2 regions of the Stenotrophomonas sp. 22DLJC03 genome follow, and region 1 is predicted to be linked to the other one. Evidence: riboswitches for the same ligand, from Rfam matches in the RefSeq annotation. Region 1 holds a riboswitch; the other holds the start of a gene.
What was found. A riboswitch is a leader RNA that binds a small molecule or an ion and turns the genes downstream of it on or off. The one in region 1 is predicted to bind thiamine pyrophosphate.
Positions count from the first base shown of each region.

Region 1 (11,478 bases):
CCACTGGTCAGGTGGTTGCGTGGGTGATTGAAGCGGCAATGCTGGGCGACCCACATCTGGTGCTGTCCAACGTCACAGGCGATCACCGCATCGGCCGGCGCCAGTTCGCTCAACCGCTTCAGCAGCGCCGGTGCGTAGATGTGCTGGCCGGGTGCGTCGTAGCGTGCGGTGAAGCGTTCGCGATGCTGCGCGCAGCGCTTGCGCCACGCGTCCTGGTGGGCCTTGGGGGAGGGAAAGGCCGCACGCAGGGCACGGATGGCGTGGCCGACATTGCCGGGCACGGCGACATCGGCGCTGCGCAGCTTGGAGATCTCGTAGGCGTCGGCGTCGATGTGGACGACGCGGGCGAACGGTGCGAACTCAGCCAGCTTGCCGGTGGCACGATCATCGAAGCGCGCACCCAGCACCAGCAGCAGGTCACTTTCCTGCACCGCCATGTTGGCCGCGCGGGTGCCGTGCATGCCCAGCATGCCCAGCGAGTGCGGGTGATTGGCCGGCAGCGCGCCCAGTCCGCGCAGGGTCATCACGGTGGGGATGGCGCTGGCCTCGACGAAGTCACGCAGGTCCTGCACTGCATCGCCCAGTGCGATGCCACCACCGGCGTAGACCACTGGCTTCTCGGCCGCCGCCAGTGCGGCGATGGCTTCGGCGATGGCTGCTTCCGCGGGGGCCGGCGGCGGTTCGACGCTGCTCGGCACGTGCACCGGGAGATGACCGGCATCGGCCAGCTGCACGTCCTTGGGCAGGTCGATCAGCACCGGGCCGGGACGGCCCTCGCGGGCGATGCGGAAGGCATCGGCGACCACGCGCGGCAGGTCGTCGACGCTGCGCACCAGCCAGCTGTGCTTGACGATCGGCATGGTCAGGCCGAACACATCCAGTTCCTGGAAGGCATCGGTTCCCAGCAGCGGGGTGGCGACCTGGCCGGTGATGCAGACCATCGGGACCGAATCGAGCATCGCGTCGGCGATGCCGGTGACCAGGTTGGAGGCGCCCGGGCCGGAAGTGGCCACGCAGACGCCGACCTGGTTGCTGGCGCGGGCGAAGCCGTTGGCAGCCAGCGCCGCGCCCTGCTCATGACGTACCAGGATGTGCTTCAGCGAAGAATCCACCAGCGCGTCGTAGAACGGCATGATGGTGCCGCCGGGATAACCGAACAGCGTGCGGACGCCTTCGGCCTCCAGCGCCTGGGTCAGCCAGCGCGCGCCGTTGGCTGGCGCGCTGCGGTGTGTGGAAGAGTTCATGGGGGAACCTTGCAAAGCGGGTGGGGGAGGCCGCGTGGTTACGCGGCCTGTCCTTGCAACCAGACCATCTTGGCGCGCAGTTCCTTGCCTACCTTCTCGATCGGGTGCTCCAGGTCGGCCTGCTTGAACTTGTTGTAGTTCGGCAGGCCCGCTTCGTATTCGGCTACCCAGTTCTTGGTGAAGGTGCCGTCCTGGATGTCCTTCAGGACCTCCTTCATGCGCGCCTTGGTACCGGCGTCGATCACCCGCGGGCCACTGACGTAGTCGCCGTACTGCGCGGTCTCGGAGATGAACTCCAACATGCGCGAGATGCCACCTTCATAGAACAGGTCGACGATCAGCTTCAGTTCGTGCAGCACTTCGTAGTAGGCGATTTCCGGCTGGTAACCGGCTTCCACCAGCGTTTCGAAGCCGGCCTGCACCAGTGCCGATGCGCCGCCGCACAGCACCGCCTGCTCGCCGAACAGATCGGTTTCGGTTTCTTCCTTGAAGGTGGTCTGGATCAGGTTGGCGCGGGCGCCGCCCAGGCCGGCGGCATAGGCCAGGGCGTACTCGGCGGCCTTGCCGCTCTTGTCCTGGTAGACCGCCCAGATGCAGGGCACGCCGCGACCGATTTCGTACTCGCGGCGCACCAGCGCGCCGGGGCCCTTGGGTGCGACCAGCACCACGTCCAGATCCTCGCGCGGCTTGATCATGTCGAAGTGCACATTCAGTCCGTGCGCGAACAGCAGCACCGCGCCCTGCTTCATGTTCGGTGCCAGCACATCGTCGTAGAGCTTCTTCTGCACCATGTCCGGGGTCAGCACGGCGACCAGGTCGGCATCCTTCACCGCATCGGCCGGTGCTTTCACGGTGAAGCCGTCGGCCTGTGCCTTGACCTCGGTGGGGCCGCCCGGACGCAGGCCTACCACCACATCGAAGCCGGATTCACGCAGGTTCAGCGCGTGCGCGCGGCCCTGGCTGCCGTAGCCGATGACAGCGATCTTGGTCTGGGGCAGGTCGTTGGTGCTCATGGGGGAGGTTCCTTGCGGTGGGAAGAAAAAAGAACGGCCGGTCGTCGTAGTGACGTACCGGCCGGTCAGGGGAAAGCGGTGGGGGAGGCGCCATGCATCGCACAGGCACAGCCACCACGAGGTGTCGCGGTGGTGCTGGTCCTGGTTTTGAAGGTGGCGTTGTTCATGGTGGTTGCGTCTGAAACCAGGTCCTGAAATGAAAAAACCCGCACCTGGACGGGTGCGGGTTTTTGAAGAGTTCCGGTGTGTTTGTTGCTTACACGCTGGCTCGTCCCGCACCTGTTGGTTGGGTAATAAGTACGAGCACAAGAATCGAACGCAGCGAGGCGGCGCCGGTGTCGGCGGCTTCGATGTGGGTTCGCGGTGGCGTGTTGTGATGCAACATGTGATCGAGAGAAACACAGCCGTTTCGGCGATGTCAACCCTTGCGATGGAATTTCCATCGGTTGCCGCTGCATCCAGTTCAATCGCTTGCAGCACAAGGATGGTTGCCGATGAAAGTGTTTCTGTGAACCCAAATTCACTCCTTTCAGCGGGTTTTTTGCGCGGATTCCGGCGGATTTTCACCTTGGTTGGTGCGGACCTTGGTCCGCACCGGATTCACAGAAGTCGGGAACAGTGCGGACCCAAGCCAGCACCCACCCCAGAATCAACGTCCATGACCTCTGCCCGATACCACGTGAAGGCCGCAGCGGCGAAGATCGGGGAACCACCCTTCCATCGGAACCCGACCGTGTCCCGACGCCTTGCCCGTTCCCTGCTCGCCGCCGCCGTGCTGGCTGCCGTGCCCGCGCTGTCCTTTGCCGCTGACCGCATTACCGGTCATACCTTCGCCACCCGATCGGAGGTGATCGCCCCGCACGCGATGGCGGCCACTTCGCAGCCGCTGGCCACCCAGATCGCGCTGGACGTGATGAAAGGGGGCGGCTCGGCGGTGGATGCCGCGATCGCCGCCAATGCCGCCCTTGGCCTGATGGAGCCGACCGGCAACGGCATCGGCGGCGACCTGTTCGCCATCGTCTGGGACCCGAAGACGCAGAAGCTGTACGGCTACAACGGCTCGGGCCGCTCGCCGAAGTCGCTCACCCTGGCCGAGTTCCAGCGCCGTGGCCTGAAGGACATCCCGGCCACCGGTCCACTGCCGGTGTCGGTACCGGGCGCTGTCGACGGCTGGTTCGCACTGCACGACCGCTTCGGCCGCAAGCCGATGGCCGACAACCTGGCACCGGCCATCCGCTACGCCCGCGACGGTCACCCGGTGGCTGAAGTGATCGCCTACTACTGGGACCGCTCGGTGCCCAAGCTGTCGCAGTACCCGGGCTTCAAGGAACAGTTCACGATCAACGGCCACGCCCCGCGCAAGGGCGAGATGTGGAAGAACCCGAACCTGGCCAGCACCCTGCAGAAAATCGCCGATGGTGGCCGCGATGCCTTCTACAAGGGTGACATCGCCCGCACCATCGGTGACTACTTCAAGGCCAATGGCGGCTATCTGAGTTACCAGGACATGGCCGACCACCACGGTGAGTGGGTCGAGCCGGTCAGCAGCAACTACCGTGGCTACGACGTGTGGGAACTGCCGCCGAACAGCCAGGGCATCGCCGCGTTGCAGATCCTCAATGTGCTGGAAGGCTACGACTTCTCGAAGATCCCGTTTGGTTCACCGGAGCATGTGCACCTGTTCGTTGAAGCGAAGAAGCTGGCCTTCGCCGACCGCGCGCGTTTCTACGCCGACATGGCGTTCCAGCCGGCACCGGTGCAGAAGTTGATCTCCAAGGAATACGCCGCGCAGCGCCGAACGCTGATTTCGATGGACAAGGCGCTGAAGGAAGTACAGCCGGGCACGCCGAAGCAGCTGGAGCAGGGCGACACCATCTACATGACCGTGGCCGACGCCGACGGCATGATGGTCTCGCTGATCCAGTCCAACTACCGTGGCATGGGCAGTGGCATGGCACCTCCAGGACTGGGTTTCATCCTGCAGGACCGCGGCGAGATGTTCGTGCTGCAGAAGAATCATCCCAACGGCTACGCGCCGGGCAAGCGCCCGTTCCAGACCATCATTCCGGCCTTCATTACCAAGGGCGGCAAGCCTTATGCAAGCTTCGGCGTGATGGGCGGTGCGATGCAGCCGCAGGGGCATGCACAGATCGTGATGAACCTGGTGGACTTCGGCATGAACCTTCAAGAGGCCGGTGATGCACCCCGCATCCAGCATGAGGGATCGACCGAACCGACCGGGCAGGCGACGGCGATGACTGATGGTGGCGAGGTCAATCTGGAAACCGGGTTCCCGTACGAGACGGTGCGGGCGCTGATGCGCAAGGGGCATCGCATCGTGTTCGCCGATGGTCCGTATGGCGGGTACCAGGCGATCATGCGCGATCCCGAGACCGGGGTGTATTACGGTGCGTCGGAGAGTCGAAAGGATGGGCAGGCGGCGGGGTATTGAGGTTTCCCGGCCACCGGGCTGAGCCCCCTCTGCGGTGTCGGTTCAGAAGCTGGATTGCGTGATTGGGCCGGGCGGGTGGGCTGCTCGGGGGACGCCGTGAATCCGTCCCTGGAGGCTTGGCCGCGGCATCCATGCCGCGGACACCCCCGCCCAGCCCACCCGCCCGGCCCCTGACAGTTTCCGTGCCCATCACCGCAGGAAAAGAAAAAAGAAGATCAAGAGCAAAGGCAACGGCAACAGCCGCGCGCTTTGGGTTGGGGTCGGATCCGTTTTCCAGAGGAAAACGGATCCGACCCCTTCTTGTTTTCCCGATACACCTCATCCACGCATAGCGTGGAAAACCCACCGTCACACGGAAACTGTCGGCGGTGGGGCGGTGTGGGTGGGCAGGACCGTTGGCGCCATGGATGGCGCCATCGAGCCCCCATGGACGGGTTTACGGCGTGTCCTGCCCACCCACACCGCCCCGCCCAACCAGCAACAACCCAGAGCCGCCTTGGCTTCGGCCGTTGCCTTTGCCTGAAAAAAGCGGTGCAGCCGCAGGCTGCAAAACACGCTCAATCCTGATCGTGCGCGCGCGCGGCCTCCGCCTGGGTTTCCTCCTGCGCCGCCATCTCGCGTGCGATCCACGCATCGATCATGTGCCGCTGGCGCTGCGCCTGCCGCCGCTCGCGCGTGTACTCCTGGTCCAGTACCCGGTACAGCGACACCATCACCAGCACCATCAGCAGCGCGAATGGCAACGCCGCAATCGTGATCATGCCCTGCAGTGCCTCCAGGCCACCGGCCAGCAGCAACGCCGCTGCGATCAGCGCCACCGCGATGCCCCAGGCCAGCTTGCGTTTCAACGGAGGATCGCCTGCCTCGTCAGTGGACATGCTGGCCAGTACCAGCACCGCCGAATCGGCTGATGTCACGAAGAAGATCATCAGCAGCACCAGTGCGATGCAGGAAAGCAGCAAAGGCAGCGGCATGCTGTCAAACAGGGTGAACAGCACCGTTTCATAGCCGTTGCCCAGCGCCTGCACCAGGTCGGCATGGCCGAAGATCTGCGCCCACAGCGCAGTACCACCAAACACGGCGAACCAGAAGAAGCCCAGCACCGTCGGTGCCAGTACGACGCCGATGACGAACTCGCGGACGCTGCGCCCACGCGAGATACGCGCGATGAACGAGCCGACGAACGGCGCCCAGGAAATCCACCACGCCCAGTAGAAGATGGTCCAGTCCGCTACCCATGTGCTGCCCGAGAACGGCGACATGCGCAGGCTCATCGTCACCAGCTGGTTGAGGTACGACCCCAGAGTGGTGGTGAACGTATCGAAGATGAATCCGGTCGGGCCCAGCACCAGTACGGTGGCCGCAAGAAGCGCGGCCAGCGCAAGATTGAAGTTGGACAGCCACTTCACGCCGCGCTCGACACCGCTGGCGGTGGACGCCATGTACAGCACGAACGCGATGGCGATGATGGTCAGCTGCAGTGGCACACCCGCGTGCAGGCCGAACACGCGTTCCATGCCGGCAGCGATCTGGATGGTGCCAAAGCCCAGCGTGGTGGCAACGCCAATCGCGGTGGCCACGACCGCGGCGATATTGACCACGCGTCCGATCCAGCCGCGATGGTGGCGGCCGATGATCGGTTGCAGCATGTCACTGACCAGTCCACGGCCATTGCGGTTGAACTGGAACCAGGCCATCGCCAGGCCAATCAGCGCGTAGATTGCCCATGGATGCAGGCCCCAATGGAAGAACGCATAGCGCATCGAAGCCCGCGCCGCGTCCATGCTCTGCGGTGCAAGACCTTCCGGAGGCTTGGTGAAGTGGGAAATCGGCTCGGCCGCACCCCAGAACACCAGGCCGATGCCCATGCCGGCGGCGAACAGCATCGACATCCAGCTGGCGCGGGAGAATTCGGGTTCGGCGTCCTCGCCACCGATTCGCAGGTTGCCGAAGCGACCGAAGGCCAGGTACATGAGGAACGTCAGCGCAAGGAATACGACCAGCAGGTACAGCCAGCCGACGCTGCGGATGACATCGGCCAGCGCCGATTGCACCACGGCATTGAAGGGCCCCGGTGCAACACCGGCAAGCAGCACCAGCAGTAGAACCAGCGCGATGGAAACGCGAAACACCATGAAGGAGCTTCTCCGATCAAGGGATTGAGGGGAGCGAGCAGAGCTTGCTGCGAGGGGGCCGGCGGCATGCAGCACGAGCCGGGCAGGGGCCGCGGAGACGGCAACGGAAACACCGGCCGCAGCGGCACGATGCGCGTGCACGTTACTGAATGCGATGTCACGGTTCTGTTAATGCCGATGGAGCAGCGCCATGCCATGCGTGGATGAATCGCCAGGAGATGCAGTGGTTTCTATGCTCTAATGCACGCCAAGAAGCGGGGGTACCGTGGCCTGGTGGCCACGGTTGAGACAGTCCCTTGGAACCTGATCCGGCTCATACCGGCGTAGGGAAGCTTTGCAGTGCAGCCGTGCCCGGACTCCGCCCAAGGACCGTCCGCGCGCGGCAGCAGTGCGCCGCCGCTTCGTCCCTGACCTTTCTGGACGATGCCCGATGAACGCACAGCTCTCCGCCCTGCAGCAACAGGCCCAGCAACTCTCCGAATCCGTGACCCGGCCGATTCCCGGTTCGCGCAAGATTCACGTGCCCGGCTCGCGCCCGGACCTGCTGGTGCCGATGCGCGAGATCGCGCTGACCCGCACGCCGACGCTGTTCGGTGGCGAAGAAAATGCACCGGTCACCGTCTATGACACGTCGGGCCCGTACACCGATCCGGAGGTGCGCATCGATCTGTCGGCCGGCCTGCCGGCGCTGCGGCGCGGTTGGGTGGAGGAACGTGGTGATACCGAGCAGCTCGACGGCCTGAGCTCGTCGTTCGGCCGCGACCGCGAGCATGACCCTAAGCTTGATGCGGTGCGCTTCCCCGCGCGCAGCCTGCCACGCCGTGCGCGCGCAGGTGCCAACGTCACCCAGATGCACTACGCGCGCCGCGGCATCATCACGCCGGAGATGGAGTTCGTCGCCATCCGCGAAAACCAGCGGCTGGACGCGATCCGCGATGCCGGCCTGCTGCAGCAGCACCCGGGCGAAGCGTTTGGTGCCTCGATCCAGAAGATCATCACCCCGGAGTTCGTGCGCGATGAGATCGCACGCGGCCGCGCTGTGCTGCCCAACAACATCAACCACCCGGAAAGCGAGCCGATGATCATCGGCCGCAACTTCCTGACCAAGATCAACGCCAACATCGGCAACAGCGCGGTGTCCTCGGGCATCGCCGAGGAAGTGGAGAAGCTGGTGTGGGCGATCCGCTGGGGTGGTGACACAGTGATGGACCTGTCCACCGGCAAGCACATCCACGAAACCCGCGAGTGGATCATCCGCAATTCGCCGGTGGCGATCGGCACGGTGCCGATCTACCAGGCGCTGGAAAAGGTCGACGGCCGAGCCGAAGCACTCACCTGGGAGATCTTCCGTGACACGCTGATCGAGCAGGCCGAGCAGGGCGTGGACTACTTCACCATCCACGCCGGGGTGCTGCTGCGCTACGTGCCGCTCACTGCCAAGCGTGTTACCGGCATCGTCAGCCGTGGTGGCTCGATCATGGCCAAGTGGTGCCTGGCGCATCACAAGGAGAACTTCCTCTACACGCACTTCGAAGACATCTGCGAAATCATGAAGGCCTACGATGTGACCTTCTCGCTGGGTGATGGGCTGCGCCCGGGCTGCATCGCCGATGCCAACGACGCCGCGCAGTTCGGTGAGCTGGAGACACTGGGTGAACTGACGAAGATCGCCTGGAAGCATGACGTGCAGACCATGATCGAAGGCCCCGGCCATGTGCCGATGCAGTTGATCAAGGAGAACATGGACAAGCAGCTGCGCGAGTGTGGTGAAGCGCCGTTCTATACGCTGGGCCCGCTGACCACCGATATCGCACCCGGCTACGACCACATCACCAGCGCGATCGGCGCGGCGATGATCGGCTGGTTCGGTACCGCCATGCTCTGCTACGTGACGCCGAAGGAGCATCTGGGCCTGCCCAACCGCCAGGATGTGCGCGACGGCATCATGGCCTATCGCATCGCCGCGCATGCGGCCGATCTGGCCAAGGGCCATCCGGGCGCGCAGGTGCGCGACAACGCGTTGAGCAAGGCGCGTTTCGAATTCCGCTGGGAAGACCAGTTCCACCTTGGCCTGGATCCTGAGAAGGCCAAGGAATTCCACGACGAGACGCTGCCCAAGGACGCGCACAAGCTGGCCCACTTCTGCTCGATGTGCGGTCCGCACTTCTGCTCGATGAAGATCACCCAGGACGTGCGCGAGTACGCAGAGTCGGGCATGAAGGAAAAGTCGGAGGCGTTCCGCGCCGCGGGTGCCGAGGTCTACCACCAGAGCTGATCCCGAGCGGGTAGCGCCCGGCCATGCCAGGCGACGCGGTGGTCCAGGAAAGCCGCCGGGCATGGTCCGGCGCTACCGGAGCCTCACATCCGTCCCGGTTATCCTCCGCCCATCACCCCGGGGAAGGGACGCCATGCCTGTTGCCTTGACTACCCGCTGGCTGGCCATCGCCCGCCGCATTCCGTCCGCCTGGCTGCTGGGCGCACAACTGCTGGCGGTGCTGTTGTATCCGGCGCTGGATGACACCGCCAGTGGCCGTGCGGCACTGGGCATGTTCGGCATGGCGGTGCTCGGCCTGGCGTTGTGGGTGGTGCAGCGCAGTCCGCTGGGCACCTGGTTGGCGCTGCTGTTGGCGATCCCTGCAGTGGTGTTCTCGCTGGCTGGCGCGCTGCTGGACCGTAGCGCCCTGCTGACCACCGCACAGTTGCTGGAGAGCCTGCTGTACTTCTACACGGCCGGTGCGTTGATCGCCTACATGCTCCAGGACCATAAGGTCACACGCGATGAACTGTTCGCAGCCGGTGCAACGTTCACGTTGCTGGCCTGGGCATTCGCCTTTGCTTTTTCTGTGTGCCAGCAGTGGTATCCGGGCAGTTTCCAGGGCACGGGCGGGGGTGCGCAGCGCACTTGGATGGAGTTGCTTTATCTGAGCTTCAGCTTGCTGTCAGGGGTGGGCTTGAGCGACGTCGTGCCGCTGCATCCACAGGCACGCGCATTGGTCATGCTGGAGCAGTTTTCCGGCGTGATGTACGTGGCTTTGGTGGTTTCGCGACTGGTCGGATTGACCATGCTGAGGCGCGTTTGAAAATGAACGCCAGATAAAAATTTCGCGCCCAAAAGGGCGCGAATGGTGTTGCGAATTATGTGAATGCGTCGGCGAGAGAGAGCCTGATGTCGACCACGCGATAGGCGAGGTAACCGGCATAGGCTAGTATTCGCGCGCTTCATTGTTTTTGCGGTATGCGCCGATGCTTTGTGCGGAGTCTGGCTTTTCGCTGTTCCCAGGACGGGACGGTATCGAAGGCGAACACTGCCCGGGACCTGTCTCCACTGTGTAGCGGAAAATGAACAGCAGCGAATTCCAGCCCCCCGGATTCGATCGGATCCGGATAGGAGAGTGCACCGTCACTCTGTCCTCGCGCGAAGTCGAGGTCGTCGGTGCGCGTCGCCCGCGCCGGCTGACGCCGAAGGCGTTGGGCGTGCTGCGCGCGTTGCTGCGGCAGCCGGGTCGTGTCGTCACCCGCGATGAACTGTTTGCCGAAGTGTGGCCGGACACGCTGCCGACCAACGATGTGCTGACCCAGGCCGTCACGCAGCTGCGCAAGGCCTTCAGCAACGACGACGACAATGGTCAGGCCTATATCGAGACCATCGCCAAGACCGGCTATCGCCTGCTGGTGCCCGTGCAGGTGCTGGACGATGTCGAGCCGGTCTCATCGCTGATGCCCGATGACGAGCCCGTGGAAGTGCAGCCAGCCACTGCGGCGATTGCCGTGGTGCCTGCGCATGTGCAGGAGAAACGTCGCCGTTGGCGTCATGTCCGTCGTCGCGTGCTGCTGCTAGTGGGTGTGGTGATGCTGGTTGCGTTGCTGGTATTGACCGCGCTGCTGCTTCGCCGGGCACCGGCCAGCAGTTCGGCGGTGGACGCCGCCGTGGAGAACGGCACGCGAGTGATTGGCAGTCCAGAACGACCCTATCGGCTGATCACTGCGACCAGCGGCTTTGAAACCTATCCCACGCTCTCACCTGATGGCTCGCTGGTGGCCTATGAAGGCGCCAACGAAGATGGCACTGGCGGTGGCGCGATCAAGGTGCAGACCTCCGGCAACGCACCGGCACGGCAGCTCCTGGTGCCACCGGCCGGCGCGGTCGATCGTTTCCCGAACTGGTCGCCGGATGGGCGCGAGATCGCCTTCGCGCGCTTTTCTGCCGATGGTGGCTGCCAGGTGCTGGTCGCCAGCGCCACCGGCGGTGCAGTGCGCCAGGCCACGCGTTGCGATGGCACCGAGCTGCTCAGTTTCGACTGGACCCCCGATGGCCGCGGGTTGGTGTTTGGCAGTATGGTCGGGCGCTACGCACATCGCGGCATCCGAGTGCTGGATCTGGCCAGCGGCCAGTGGCGCGCGCTGGAATACAGCGTCGACCAGGATGACTTTGACTACGCACCGCGCTATTCGCCCGACGGACAGTGGCTGGTGTTCGTGCGCAATCCGCAGTTGGGTGATCTGTGGCGCATGCCGGCCAGTGGTGGTGTGCCCGAACAATTGACCAACGAAGCGGCCGAGCTGCGTGGCTGGGCCTGGCTGGACGATGGCCGCACCATCGTGTTTGGTCGCCGCGTCGACAGCGAAGCGCGGCT
Region 1 covers NZ_JBSPUG010000003.1:829,194-840,671, forward strand. The annotation lists gene ilvG (acetolactate synthase 2 catalytic subunit) at 1-1,244, opposite strand, end outside; gene ilvC (ketol-acid reductoisomerase) at 1,283-2,257, opposite strand; gene ggt (gamma-glutamyltransferase) at 2,991-4,709, shown strand; gene AC13GA_RS14475 (BCCT family transporter) at 5,267-6,844, opposite strand; TPP riboswitch at 7,091-7,192, shown strand; gene thiC (phosphomethylpyrimidine synthase ThiC) at 7,275-9,119, shown strand; gene AC13GA_RS14485 (ion channel) at 9,253-9,924, shown strand; gene AC13GA_RS14490 (winged helix-turn-helix domain-containing protein) at 10,184-11,478, shown strand, end outside.

Region 2 (11,478 bases), on a different contig from region 1:
TTCAACCAGAACTGGGGCCTGAGTGGCGAAGTGAAGCTGGCCAAGGCCGGCGACCGCGAGTGGTTCGTGGGCCCGCGCTTCACCTGGTAACAAACGCCTGTCGTTAGTGCGTGTTGTGCTGGCGTGTGACTCTCTCTCTCTCCCACACGCCAACCGAAGCCCGGCCTCGCGCCGGGCTTCACTTTTATGGGCTTCTGGGCGCCACAATGCGGCATGGGCGACCCTTCCTCCCTCGCAGGTACCGGCACGGCCTATCAGGAGCACCGGGCGCCAGCGCCGCTACGTGGCCATTTCGGCCAGCTATGGCAGAGCCAGCTCGCTGCGGATGCCGATGGCCATATCACCGTGCTGCCCGATGGCTGCGTGGACATCCTCTGGCGTGACGGCGCGTTGTTCGTGGTCGGCCCGGATCGTGTGGCTGCGCATCCGGCGCTTGCACCCGGTGCGCAGGTGCTGGGTGCGCGCTTTCGTCCCGGCCAGGCGTTGGCCGCTTTGGGATTGCCATTGGCCGGCATCATTGGACAGGCGGTGCCGTTGGCCGATCTGAAGGGCGGATGGGCCACAGCAGCCGCTGCATCCATTGGCGATACCGCGCCGGCCCAACGATTGCAGCGGATGGCGCAGTGCCTGCAGCAGCACATGGGCGCGGCGGCCCTCGACGTGCAGGCGCAACGGGCGCATGTGTTGTTCCACGCGCTTGGCCGTGGCCAAGCTACGCTGGACGAGCTGGCGGCAGGCTTGAACCTGAGCCCGCGCAGCCTGCGCCGTTTCAGCCAGGCGCAGTTCGGCTACGGCGCCAAGACGCTGGAGCGGATCCTGCGCCTGCAACGCTTCCTGCGCCACAGCCGTGGGTTGCCGCAGCATTCGTTGGCGATGCTGGCCACCGATACTGGCTACGCCGACCAGGCCCATCTCAGCCGCGAGGCCCGCGAACTGGCCGGCATGACCGCCCGCGAACTGCGCCGGGAGTGGGGACAATGATGGCCGTTTCGTTCAAGACCGGCAGACCACGCTGATCGATGCTGCAGGCTCCAACCACGGAGTCCGTCATGAGCCACGCCACCCCCGGTGCCGAACGCCGCATCGACAACATCGAATTCAACGTCGCCGACATCGCCCGCAGCAAACGCTTCTACGGCGAGGTATTCGGGTGGTGCTTCACCGACTACGGCCCCGCCTATACCGAGTTCGACGATGGTCGCCTGAAAGGTGGTTTCGTTTCCGACGCGCCGGTGCGTGCGCACGGTGGTCCGCTGGTCATTCTCTACTGCGCGGACCTGGCGGATGCGCAGCAGCGCGTGGTCGCTGCCGGTGGCGAGGTGGTGCAGGCGGTATTCGCCTTCCCCGGTGGCCGTCGCTTCCACTTCCGCGATCTGGATGGCTACGAGCTGGCGGTCTGGAGTGATGTGGATTGAGGTCTTCGTACCTTCGCCGGTGGACGGAACGAGAACCGCTCCGTCCCCGGTCAGGTGGTTCCGCTATGATCGCCCGCACATCGCTACACGCGATGCGCCCGCCTCAAGCCAGCAGGAACCGTCGTGAACTCCCAGCCCGCACCGATCACCGCCCTCAACCACACGCTCGACAACGAGCCGCAGCAGATCACCGCGCCACTGACCCATTCGGCGGCGTTCCTGGTGCTGAAGGTGAAGGATGACGAGGCATCGATCGCAAAGGCGCGCGAGGTACTGGCCAGCACCGACGACCTGATCAAGAACACCGCCATCCGCGAGATCGAGCGCACCTTCACCTGCAACGTGGCCATTGGCCACCGCGTGTGGCAGCCGCTGGTGGGTACCACGCCGCCGCGTGAGCTGGCGCCGTTCCGCGAGATCAAGGGCGCGACCCACACCGCGGTGTCCACGCCGGGCGACCTGCTGTACCACATCCGTGCGCGCACCATGGACCTGATCGTGGCGTTCGAGCGCAACCTGCTGATGGCGTTCGGTGATGCGGTGGAAACGGTCGATGACGTGGCCGGCTTCCGCTATTTCGATGGCCGCGACCTGCTCGATTTCGTCGATGGCACCGCCAACCCGGAAGGGCTGTCGCTGCCGGAAGCCACCATCGTGGGCGAGGAAGACCCGGAGCACGCCGGTGGCAGCTACGTGGTGGTGCAGAAGTACCTGCACAACCTCGATGCCTGGCGCGCACAGAAGACCGAAGCGCAGGAAGCGATCATCGGCCGCACCAAGCACGACAACATCGAGCTGGATGATGCGCCGGCCGATGCGCAGAAATCGCACAAGACGCTGTGCACCATCGAGGATGCCGACGGCGAGCACGAGATCCTGCGCGACAACATGCCCTTCGCCAACCCGGGCCGTGGCGAGTACGGCACCTACTTCATCGGCTACACGCGCCACCTGTGGGTGATAGAGAAGATGCTCGAGCGCATGTTCATCGGCAATCCCGCGCCGCTGCATGACCGCATCCTCGATTTCTCCACCGCCACCACCGGCGTGACCTTCTTCGCGCCCTCGCGCAAGGTGCTGGCCGACCTGGGCGACTGATCGCGCCAGGCCTGCGGTCTACGCGCCGGCCATTACCGCCCGCCATCTGCCTGTCATCTACCGCGCCGACCATCAGACGTTGGATGGAAGCGCAGGAGGCTGGCGATGGTCATGGCAGGAAACAGGACCGGCGCGCGCCGCTGGTGGCGGCCGTTGGCCGCGCTGTTCGGTGCGCTCGCACTTGGAAGTGCCAGCGTTTCCGCGCAGGAGGCTCCCGCACACTGGATGGCCTATGCCGCCGCCGTGGGCGGCCAGCTGCAGCAGCGCCTGCAGCAGGAGCAGGATCCGCGGGCGCAGCGCGTGCTGGAATGGATGCAGGCACACCCGGATACGCCGACGCCGTTGCCGGTGAGCGTGTGGATCGCGGCGGATGGCCGCATTTCGAAACTCGAATTCGGCAGCCTGGGCGACGCCCAGATCGACGCCGACCTGCGCGCGACATTGCAGTCCGCGCCGTTTCAGGCCGCCCCACCGGCTGACATGCGCCAGCCGCTGCGGCTGGGCCTGCTGCTTACCCAGTAGATCCACGCCATGCGTGGATGGGCCTGGTAGATGCCGACCTTGATCGGCAGGCGTGCGCCAACCAAGGTTGGCGACAACCGGTAAACCCCGGCCACGCACGGCGTGGCTCTACTGCGTTGCCACCTGCGGTTCACGCGCAGCTGCGCTCCATGCGCGCAGCCCGAACACGGCCAGGCCGAGGAAGAACACGTACAGCGCCGCGGTCACATGCAGCGACTTGAACAGGTACGCACCCACGTACACCACGTCCACCGCGATCCACACCCACCAGCAGGCCACGTGGCGGCGTGCCTGCCACCACTGGCCGACCAGGCTCAGCGCGGTCAGCATCGCGTCCAGCCACGGCAGCGCGGCATCGGTGAAGGTGTGCATGGCCGCACCCAGCGCCACGCCACCGCAGAGGCCGATGGCCAGGTCGCGCAGCAGCTTGCCGCGCGCCAGTGGCACGATGCGGACGCTGCCCTCGTCGGCGGCGTGCTGCCGCCAGTTGAGCCAGCCGTAGACCAGGAAGCCACCGAAGGCGACCTGCAGCAGGGTGTCCGAGTACAGCTTGGCCTCGGCGAACACCAGGCCATACAGCATCACCGACAGCAGGCCCACCGGCCACGCCACCAGCCGGCGCTTGGCCATCAGCCAGACGCCGAGGATGCTGCACAGTGCGGCGGCCCACTCCAGCATCAGGCCGCTCACAGCGCGAACGTCACCGACAGGCGGGCCTGTCGCGGTGCGCCGGGGAACAGGTAGTAGTCACCGCCGCTGCTGCCGGTATCGCGCCAGTAGAAGCGGTTGAACACGTTGTCCACCGACAGGTTCCAGGTCACCGCACGCTCGTGCAGGCGATGCTGGAAGCGCAGGCCGGCATCGAACACCGAGTAGTCCGGTGCGCGCGCACCACCATCGGCGCGGGCGACATTGGCACCGGCATAGCGCCAGCCGCCGGTCACGTCCAGGCCCTGTACGAACGGCAGCGCATAGGCCACGTGCACGCTGGCGCGCACCTTCGGCACGTTCACCAGCTGATGGCCTTCATAGGCGGGCGTGCCGGTGTCGCGCGCGCGTGCCCGCAGCACGCTGGCGCTGGCCACGATCTGCAGCGCATCGGTCAGCTGGCCATTGGCGGTCAGCTCCAGGCCGGTGTGGGTCTGCTTGCCTTCCTCGACGAAGGTGTAGCCGACATCGCTGCCGTCCGGCTTGGCGTACTGGTACGGCTGCGAAATGCGGAACAGCGCCGCGCCCAGGGTCAGCGCCTCGACCGGCATGTACTTCACACCCACTTCCAGCTGCCGCGACTGCACCGATGGCAGGAAGGTATCGGCGTTGCTGGTCCAGAACGGCGCTTCCTGGCCCAGCGAGATGCCGCGCACATAGCTGGCATAGGCATTGAGCTGGTCGGTGGCCTTCCACACCACGGCGGTCTGCGGCAGGAAACGCGACAGGCGGCTGTGCCGCTGCGGGGTACCACGCTTGTCGTAGGCACGCTCGTCCAGGCGCACGAAGCGGCCGCCGGCCAGCCACTGCCAGTCATCACCGAAGCTCATCCGGTCCAGCGCGAAGAACGCGGTCTGGCGGCTGTCCAGGCGCCGTGCGGACGGCCCTGGCATCTTCGGCGACGGTTCGAACACCGGCACCTGCGCATCGTGGATGTTGCTGGTGCCGACGTACTCGTTGACGCTCGGGCGCTTGTCCACGGTGCGGCGGAAGTAGTCGGCACCGATGGTCAGCTCATGGCCGACGCTGCCGGTCTCGAAGCGGCCGCGCAGCTCGGCACGGGCCTGCTGGTTGCGGCGGGTGTCGTCCGGGCTGCGGTAGTCGTAGACGTCGTAGTCGCCATTGGGCGCGAAGTAGTTGCCCGGCACACTGCCATCGGCGCACTGCGCGGCGTAGTAGCAACCGTAGGCGAAGGCGACGTTGTCATCGATCACCGAGCGGCTGTGGCCGACCGAGACGCGCGACTGCCAGGCATCGTTGAAATCGTAGGTATGCAGCGCGGTGATGTTGGTGCTGGCAATGTCGACCGGACGCTGCCATGGCTGGTAGCCCAGCAGGAATTCGCGATCCACGCCGTGTGGCAGCTCGCGCGCGCCCAGCAGCTGGTAGCCGGACACCGAGCGCTGAGAACTGGTCTGGTAGTTGGCATCCACTTCCAGCTTGCCGCGTTCGCCGATCAGCCAGTCGGCGGCCAGCGAATAGAAGTTGCGACGGCCATCGGCGTGCTCGACATAGGAATTGCTGGAGTCCCATGCGGCATTCAGGCGCAGGCCGAAACGCGGAGTGATCCAGTGGCCGACATCGACGGCGACGTAGCGCGAGCCTTCCGAATCGGTGCCGAGCGTGGCGCTGCGCACTTCGGCCGGGCGCTTGCCGATGTAATTGATGATGCCGCCGGGCGCCATCACGCCTGCGGCCAAGCCGGCTTCACCCTTGAGGATCTCCACCGACTGCACGTTCTCCAGCGCAAGGCGCTGTTCGCCGGCGATGGACAGGCCGTTGAAGCGGTAGCCGGTGGCGGCGTCCAGCGCGAAACCGCGGATGGCGATGTTCTGGTAGTAGCCCACCGGCGCATAGGCATCACCCAGCGAGGCATCGTTGCTGGCCAGCTCGGACAGCGAACGCACCTGGCGGCGGTCGAGGTAGTCGCGCTCAAGCACGTTCACCGACGCCGGCGTGTCCTTCCAGGAACCACCACCGAAGGCGTTCACGCGCGAGGTATCGGCCTTCGGCTTGCCGGCCTGCACGCGCACCGCCGCCAGTTCGGTCGGCGAACGCTCGGCGCCGGTGGCAGCCGCATCGGGGGACGCCTCGGCTTCGCTGGCGTGCAGCGGCAGCGCGGCGCAAAGGGCGAGGGAGAGCAGGGTGGGGCGCAGGCAGCGGTTCATTCGGTTCGTCTTCGGACAACAAGGGAGACGAAGCGACGGCGCGCAGGTGCACCGGCCCATGACGGGGGTGTGGCTGCGGCTCAAAGCTCCCTACGCCGGTGCAAACCGGATCAGGTTCCAAGGGACTCTCTCAGCCTGGCAGATCCAGGCACCCCCGCTTCAGGTGACCATTTCACTACAAATGGTACGGATTTGCGAGCCGGTGCCCTTCAGGCAGCGGGGTCAGAGCCCTTTCCGCAGGAAAGGGCTCTGACCCCAACGGTGCGCCAACCGGGTCACGCCGCTGCGTGCAACGCCTGCAGCAGTGCCTGTCCCGGCGCGCTGTGGAACCACGCCGGATGCCCCAGCATGAACGGCTGCCACGCCACATCCGCGTTTGCGGTGGAGCCGGTGATGCCTTCGAAGTATTCCACTTCGGACAGTGCGAAGTCGAAATGCACCATCGGCAGCAGGTCGGCCAGCAGCTGCACGCGTGCTGCCGACAGTGGCTGTACCTCGCGGTAGCCGTCGAGCAACGCCCGTGCGATGTCGATGCGCACCGCCTCCAGGCCGCGCTCCAGTTCCAGCCAGGCCACCGCGTTGCGCTCGATCGCGGTGGCGAGGTCGAACAGTGCGCTGGTGGGCGAGGCCAGGCCGAAATCCAGCACGGTGCTGACCTGCCCATCGCGCCACAGCAGGTTGGAAACATGCCAGTCGTTGTGCGCCCACAGCCGCGGTTCGTCGCGCAGGCGCTGGGCCAGGCCGGCGTGCCACGGCAGCACGTCGCGGCGAAGCTGGGTTTCCCACGGAATGCGCGCGAGGTAGCGGGCCAGACCCGGTCGTGTGGGCAGTTCGGCTTTGATCGCGGCGATCGGATCGTCGGCGCGGATCAGGTCGTCGCGCGCCACCAGCAGATGGGTACTGCGTTGTGGCGCGTGATAGCTGGCGGCGGCACAGTGCAGCCGGGCCAGCATGCGGCCGGCTTCGCGGGCCTGCGCGACATCGGTCAGCAACGACCACGACACGGCATCGCGGTACAAGTCCTCGCCCACGCCCACGGCATGCAGCTCGAAGGTCCATTCGCCGTGCTCGACTGCGGTGCGGCCATCGGCTGCCGCAAGCACCTGCACCACCGGTACGCCGGCGGCAGCGAGATGGACGATGAAGTGGTGTTCTTCTTCCAGGCAGGCGGCGCTGCGCACGCTGTGGTGGTGGCGCTTGATGAACACCGGTCCGAGCCTGCCATTGATGATGGCGGCGGCCGACAACGGCCGAGGACTGTGCCAGTGCGGCTGGCTGTCCGCATCCAGCTGCGGAAAGCGCTGGCGCAGCCACGCGAGGTCTGCGGTGCTGATCGGCGGCCAGTCGGCAGCGACCTCGTCGTTGTTGAGGCCCTGCACCCGGTGGGAAGAAGAAGTCATGCCGCAGCCCCAAGGGGGAAAATCACATCCAAGGCTGCGCATTCAACGCCATGGCCGCCCGCAACGCAAACGGGCGGGTCATCGACCCGCCCGTCGTCACATGGTCATCGGCGGTACCGCCGCGCCGGGTTACCAGCCGCGATGGCGGCCGCGGTCGTGGTAGTAGCGGTTGTCGTAATAGCGCTCGCGCTGCCAGCGACGGTCGTCACCGCGGTCGTAGTAGCCGCTGCGGTAGTAGCCACGGTCGTAACGGCGATCGTAGCGGTCGTCGTAACGGCGATTGTCGTAGTAACGACGGTCGCGGCGGTCGGAGGTGGTCAGGTTGCCGATCGCGCCGCCGGCCACGGCACCGCCGACAGTGGCAGCGGGATCACCGTTGGAGAGCAGGTTACCGGCCACGCCACCGACCACGGCGCCGACCAGGGTGCGCTTGTCCTTCCTCGACATCGCGCTGGCATCGCTGACCACGGCCACACCGGCCACCAGTGCCAGAGCCATCGCCAGACCACGGAAGCTGAGTGCGGAAGTACTGAGCATGTTCGTTCTCCTGTGAGGTGCATGCCACGCTGGGCAGGGAGGGCGCGGGGCGCCCCGGCTGCCGTGATGTCCACGCTGGCGTTCCAACATTGCCGGAACATTGCCTGGTCCACCGTGCGGCTTGCGCATTCATCTAGCGGCAGGCGGCATGAAGCAAGGCTGAAAGCGGGCTCGGCCGCTCAGCTGGCAGAAAGGGAAAAGGCCACGCGGACGTGGCCCTCCCTTCTCTCCCAAGGCGCCGCGGGCTTAGACGCCCATCGCCTTCTGGGCCTGCCGGGCCTGCTCCTGCTGGGCATCCTGCTGCTGGTGCAGCACGTTCGGGGCGCCCTGGACGGCACCGCTGCTGAGTGCCAGGCTCTGCTCGCTGGTCGTACGGGTGTCCACCGCCGCGCGAATGGCGGCCGGGTCGCCAATGGTGCCCTGCACGGCGAACAGGCGCTCACCGTTCGGACTGGGTACCACCGAATCGATGCGCTGCAGGCCGGCGGCGTGTGCCTCCTTGGTCAATGCGGCAGCAGCGCTTTCCAGCGCGTGGCGGTCCTTGAAGGTGCCGGCCGGCATCAGCTCCAGGCCCTTGCTGGCCTGGATGAACAGCGGATTGCGCGGGTGCCGCTCGTCGTTCAGGAGCGGCCGCTCGCGAGCCTCCCTGATCGCCTCCAGGGTCTTCGCGCCGACGACGCCGTCAGCGACCAGGCCGTTGTCCTTCTGCAGCTGGCGCACCGCCGCGTCGGTGTTGCGGCCGAAGCGACCGTCTTCGACCAGCGGCTTGCCATCGGCCCCGGCATAGCCGAGGTGGCCCAGCTGTTCCTGTACCTTGCGCACGCCCTCGCTGTGCGCGCCCTGCTTGTACAGTTCGGCGTGCGGCGTGGCAGCTGCCTTGTGCTCGGCCGCGGGCCTGCCCTGGGTCTGCTCGTGCGACTGGGTACGGTTCTCCAGCAGATCGCGGGCCCTGGACAGCGGGTCGGAGGCGTACAGCTTCCAGTTCGGGTGGTCCTTCACCTGCTTCAGGTAGTCCTCGACCGGCATGGTGTGCACGCCCTTGCTGCCGGTGGACTGGCTGATCAGCAGCTTGTCGGTGTTGGGATCGCGCACCACCATCACGATGTGGTCGATGCCGTTCCAGTGCTCGTGGCGGGTCTTGGCCGTATCCAGGCCGATGATCATGCCTTCCTTCAACGCATCGGGCTTGAGGATCGCGTCGCGGTCAAGCAGCACGCCGGACTGGTCGAACGCCTTGCGCACGATGCCGCCGGAACCGAGGTTGCCCAGGTCGATGCGATCAGCCTTGCCGAACACCGCGTGCCCGGCCTTCTGGTTGATCTCGTCCATGGTCCGGTTCTGCAGCGTGCCGACCCAGCCGGAACAGTCGATATAACCCTGCTCGACGTTCTTGCCGGTCTTGCCCGGTACGTACAGCGCGTGGCCCGGAATGTTGATGGCGTACCTGACATCGTCGTACTTCACGCCGGCCTCGTAGGCGGCCTGCAGTTCAATGCCCGGCTTCGGCGTGGCAGCCGCCGTTGCGGTTGCCGCCAGCGTGGCTGCACCAGCCGCCACGGCTGCGCTGGCCTGTGCAGGCGCTGCCGGGGTCTGGCCCTGGCCCTGCGCCACCGCCTGCGGTTCGATGTTCTTTTCCGGAATGCTGATCGCCGCGTACTTGTGGATGTAGTAGCTGGAGAACGTCCGCGCCAGGTCGCCATCGTTCATGCCGCGCATCTCGGCCAGGGTGTGGCCGGTCAGCGCCTTCGCGTCGGAGCCGATCTGGTTGAGTACGTTGCGGCGCATGTTGATTTCTTCGCCGTGGCTGTTGCGGACCACGCCGAAGGTGCCGGTGGCAATGGCGGTCTGTACCGAGCCATAGCCGGCGCTGCCCTGCTGGTGGGCCAGGTACAGGTCCAGGCCGGTGGGCGTGTTGCCCCCGGACAGGTAGGGATTGCCGGTGCGCTCGTTGCGGCGCGCCATCGAGTCCAGGTTGTCCTGGTACATCTGTGCGGCCGCTTCGGTGTTGCGGGTCGGATCGAACTCGTGGCCGGTCAGGTGGTACTGGCGCGCGGAACCGGGCACGAACTGGAACAGGCCCTTGGCACCGGACGAGGTGTTGTGCGCGCGCTCGTTGAAGCTGCCGCCGGTCTCGATATGCGCGAAGCGCATGAAGTCATCCACGGGGATGCCCTTCTGCCTGGCGACCTGCTCGACGATGTCCAGGACTTCCTTTCTGCTGTAGTCATGCTGTGCCATGACGTTTTCCTCGGGGTTGATGGAGCGGCGGAAGCCGCGAATCGCCAACCGGACTCATCCGTGAGTCAAGAACATGTCGGTCAACAGGTAACCCGCGTGTGCGGGTGGGAATCAGCGCGCCAGGTACTTCTGGGTCACGCTGTCGAAGCGGTAGTGCACGGCGTCGCCGACACCCAGTGCGCGGGTCTTGCCCGGGCTATCGATGGTGGTGCCCTTGAAGCTCACGGTCAGCTGCGGCAGGCCGTTGCCGTCGGCAATGAAGGCCAGTTCGCCATCGCTGTCGGTGCACGGCATCACGTTGCCGTCGTCGCAGGCGGCGCTGTTGTCTTCGCCGGTGCGTACCGAACCGACATAGCGCCAGACCTTGCTGTCCACGTCGTCTTCGCTGCGCTTCGGGTTGAACAGCAGCAGGGCATAGCCGCTGCCGCTGATGCCGCGGTCGAAACTGCTGGTCGGCACCGCCAGCAGCAGGCGGCCATCGGCCGTGCGATGTTCGAGCGGCTTGCGCCGGGTGTCGATGTCGTCGGCCTTGTCGTAGGCGCCGAGCGCGCCGATGGTCCACTCCTGGCCACGGAACTTCCACGGCTTCTTCGCATCGCCGCCGGCCAGCACGAAGGTGGCCTCGGCCAGGTTGGCGCGGTCATCCGGGCCGGCCGGTTGCTGCTCGCCGGGCTTGCCGTAGTGCTCGCGGGTATCCCACGAGAAACCGGTGTAGTAGGTGGTGCCGTCGAGCGTGAACTGATGGCCGAACCAGAAGGTCGCCACGCTGCCGTTCTGGACCTCATAGGAGGTCGCGCCATCGCCGTCCTGCTGGTAGGTGAAATACATCACGGTCGGCGCATCTGGCGGGGTGACGGCGGTATCGGGGGAAGTGTTCTGCATCGGGGCAACATCCTGTCGGGGCGCATTGGCAGCCTGCGCGTGCGCGCCGGGCTGGGAGGACGAGGGGGCCGGGTCGGCGGCGCTGCAGGCGGCAGCGGAAAGAGAGACGAGCAGGCACGCCGCGAATGCGCGCAGGGGCGGCAATGGCAGGGTCCAACGTGGTTTTGGGGGGTGATGCATGCGCCTCTCCATGGTCAGCGTTGCCTGGCCAGACGGCCGGCAGGAAACCGCACCCCATCCACCGGGGACAGGAGCGAGGACATGAGCCGGTCGATTCCTTCGACCTCGCATTGAGAACCCATGCCCGGCAATCTTTGCACAGAATCGCGACGCATCAAAGAGGGCAGCACGCCGCGCCCTCTTATGTGAACGGCATCTCAGATATTGCCATCGCGCAGGTAGTCGAACAGCTCGGCGTCGCCCTTCAGACCCAGTTTGAGCATGGCGTCACCCTTCTGCCGGCTGATGGTGCTGACGCTCTTGTGCAGCTGCAGCGAGATCTCCTTCACC
Region 2 covers NZ_JBSPUG010000004.1:135,189-146,666, forward strand. The annotation lists gene AC13GA_RS15675 (OmpO family porin) at 1-90, shown strand, start outside; gene AC13GA_RS15680 (helix-turn-helix transcriptional regulator) at 214-981, shown strand; gene AC13GA_RS15685 (VOC family protein) at 1,050-1,415, shown strand; gene AC13GA_RS15690 (Dyp-type peroxidase) at 1,539-2,513, shown strand; gene AC13GA_RS15695 (hypothetical protein) at 2,619-3,035, shown strand; gene pnuC (nicotinamide riboside transporter PnuC) at 3,144-3,713, opposite strand; gene AC13GA_RS15705 (TonB-dependent siderophore receptor) at 3,722-5,911, opposite strand; TPP riboswitch at 5,982-6,077, opposite strand; gene AC13GA_RS15710 (phosphotransferase enzyme family protein) at 6,187-7,311, opposite strand; gene AC13GA_RS15715 (glycine zipper 2TM domain-containing protein) at 7,441-7,848, opposite strand; gene AC13GA_RS15720 (XVIPCD domain-containing protein) at 8,095-10,086, opposite strand; gene AC13GA_RS15725 (hypothetical protein) at 10,198-10,968, opposite strand; gene AC13GA_RS15730 (response regulator) at 11,346-11,478, opposite strand, start outside.
Region 2: linked by a shared signal. The riboswitch ahead of AC13GA_RS15705 (TonB-dependent siderophore receptor) and the one ahead of thiC (phosphomethylpyrimidine synthase ThiC) in region 1 are both predicted to bind thiamine pyrophosphate.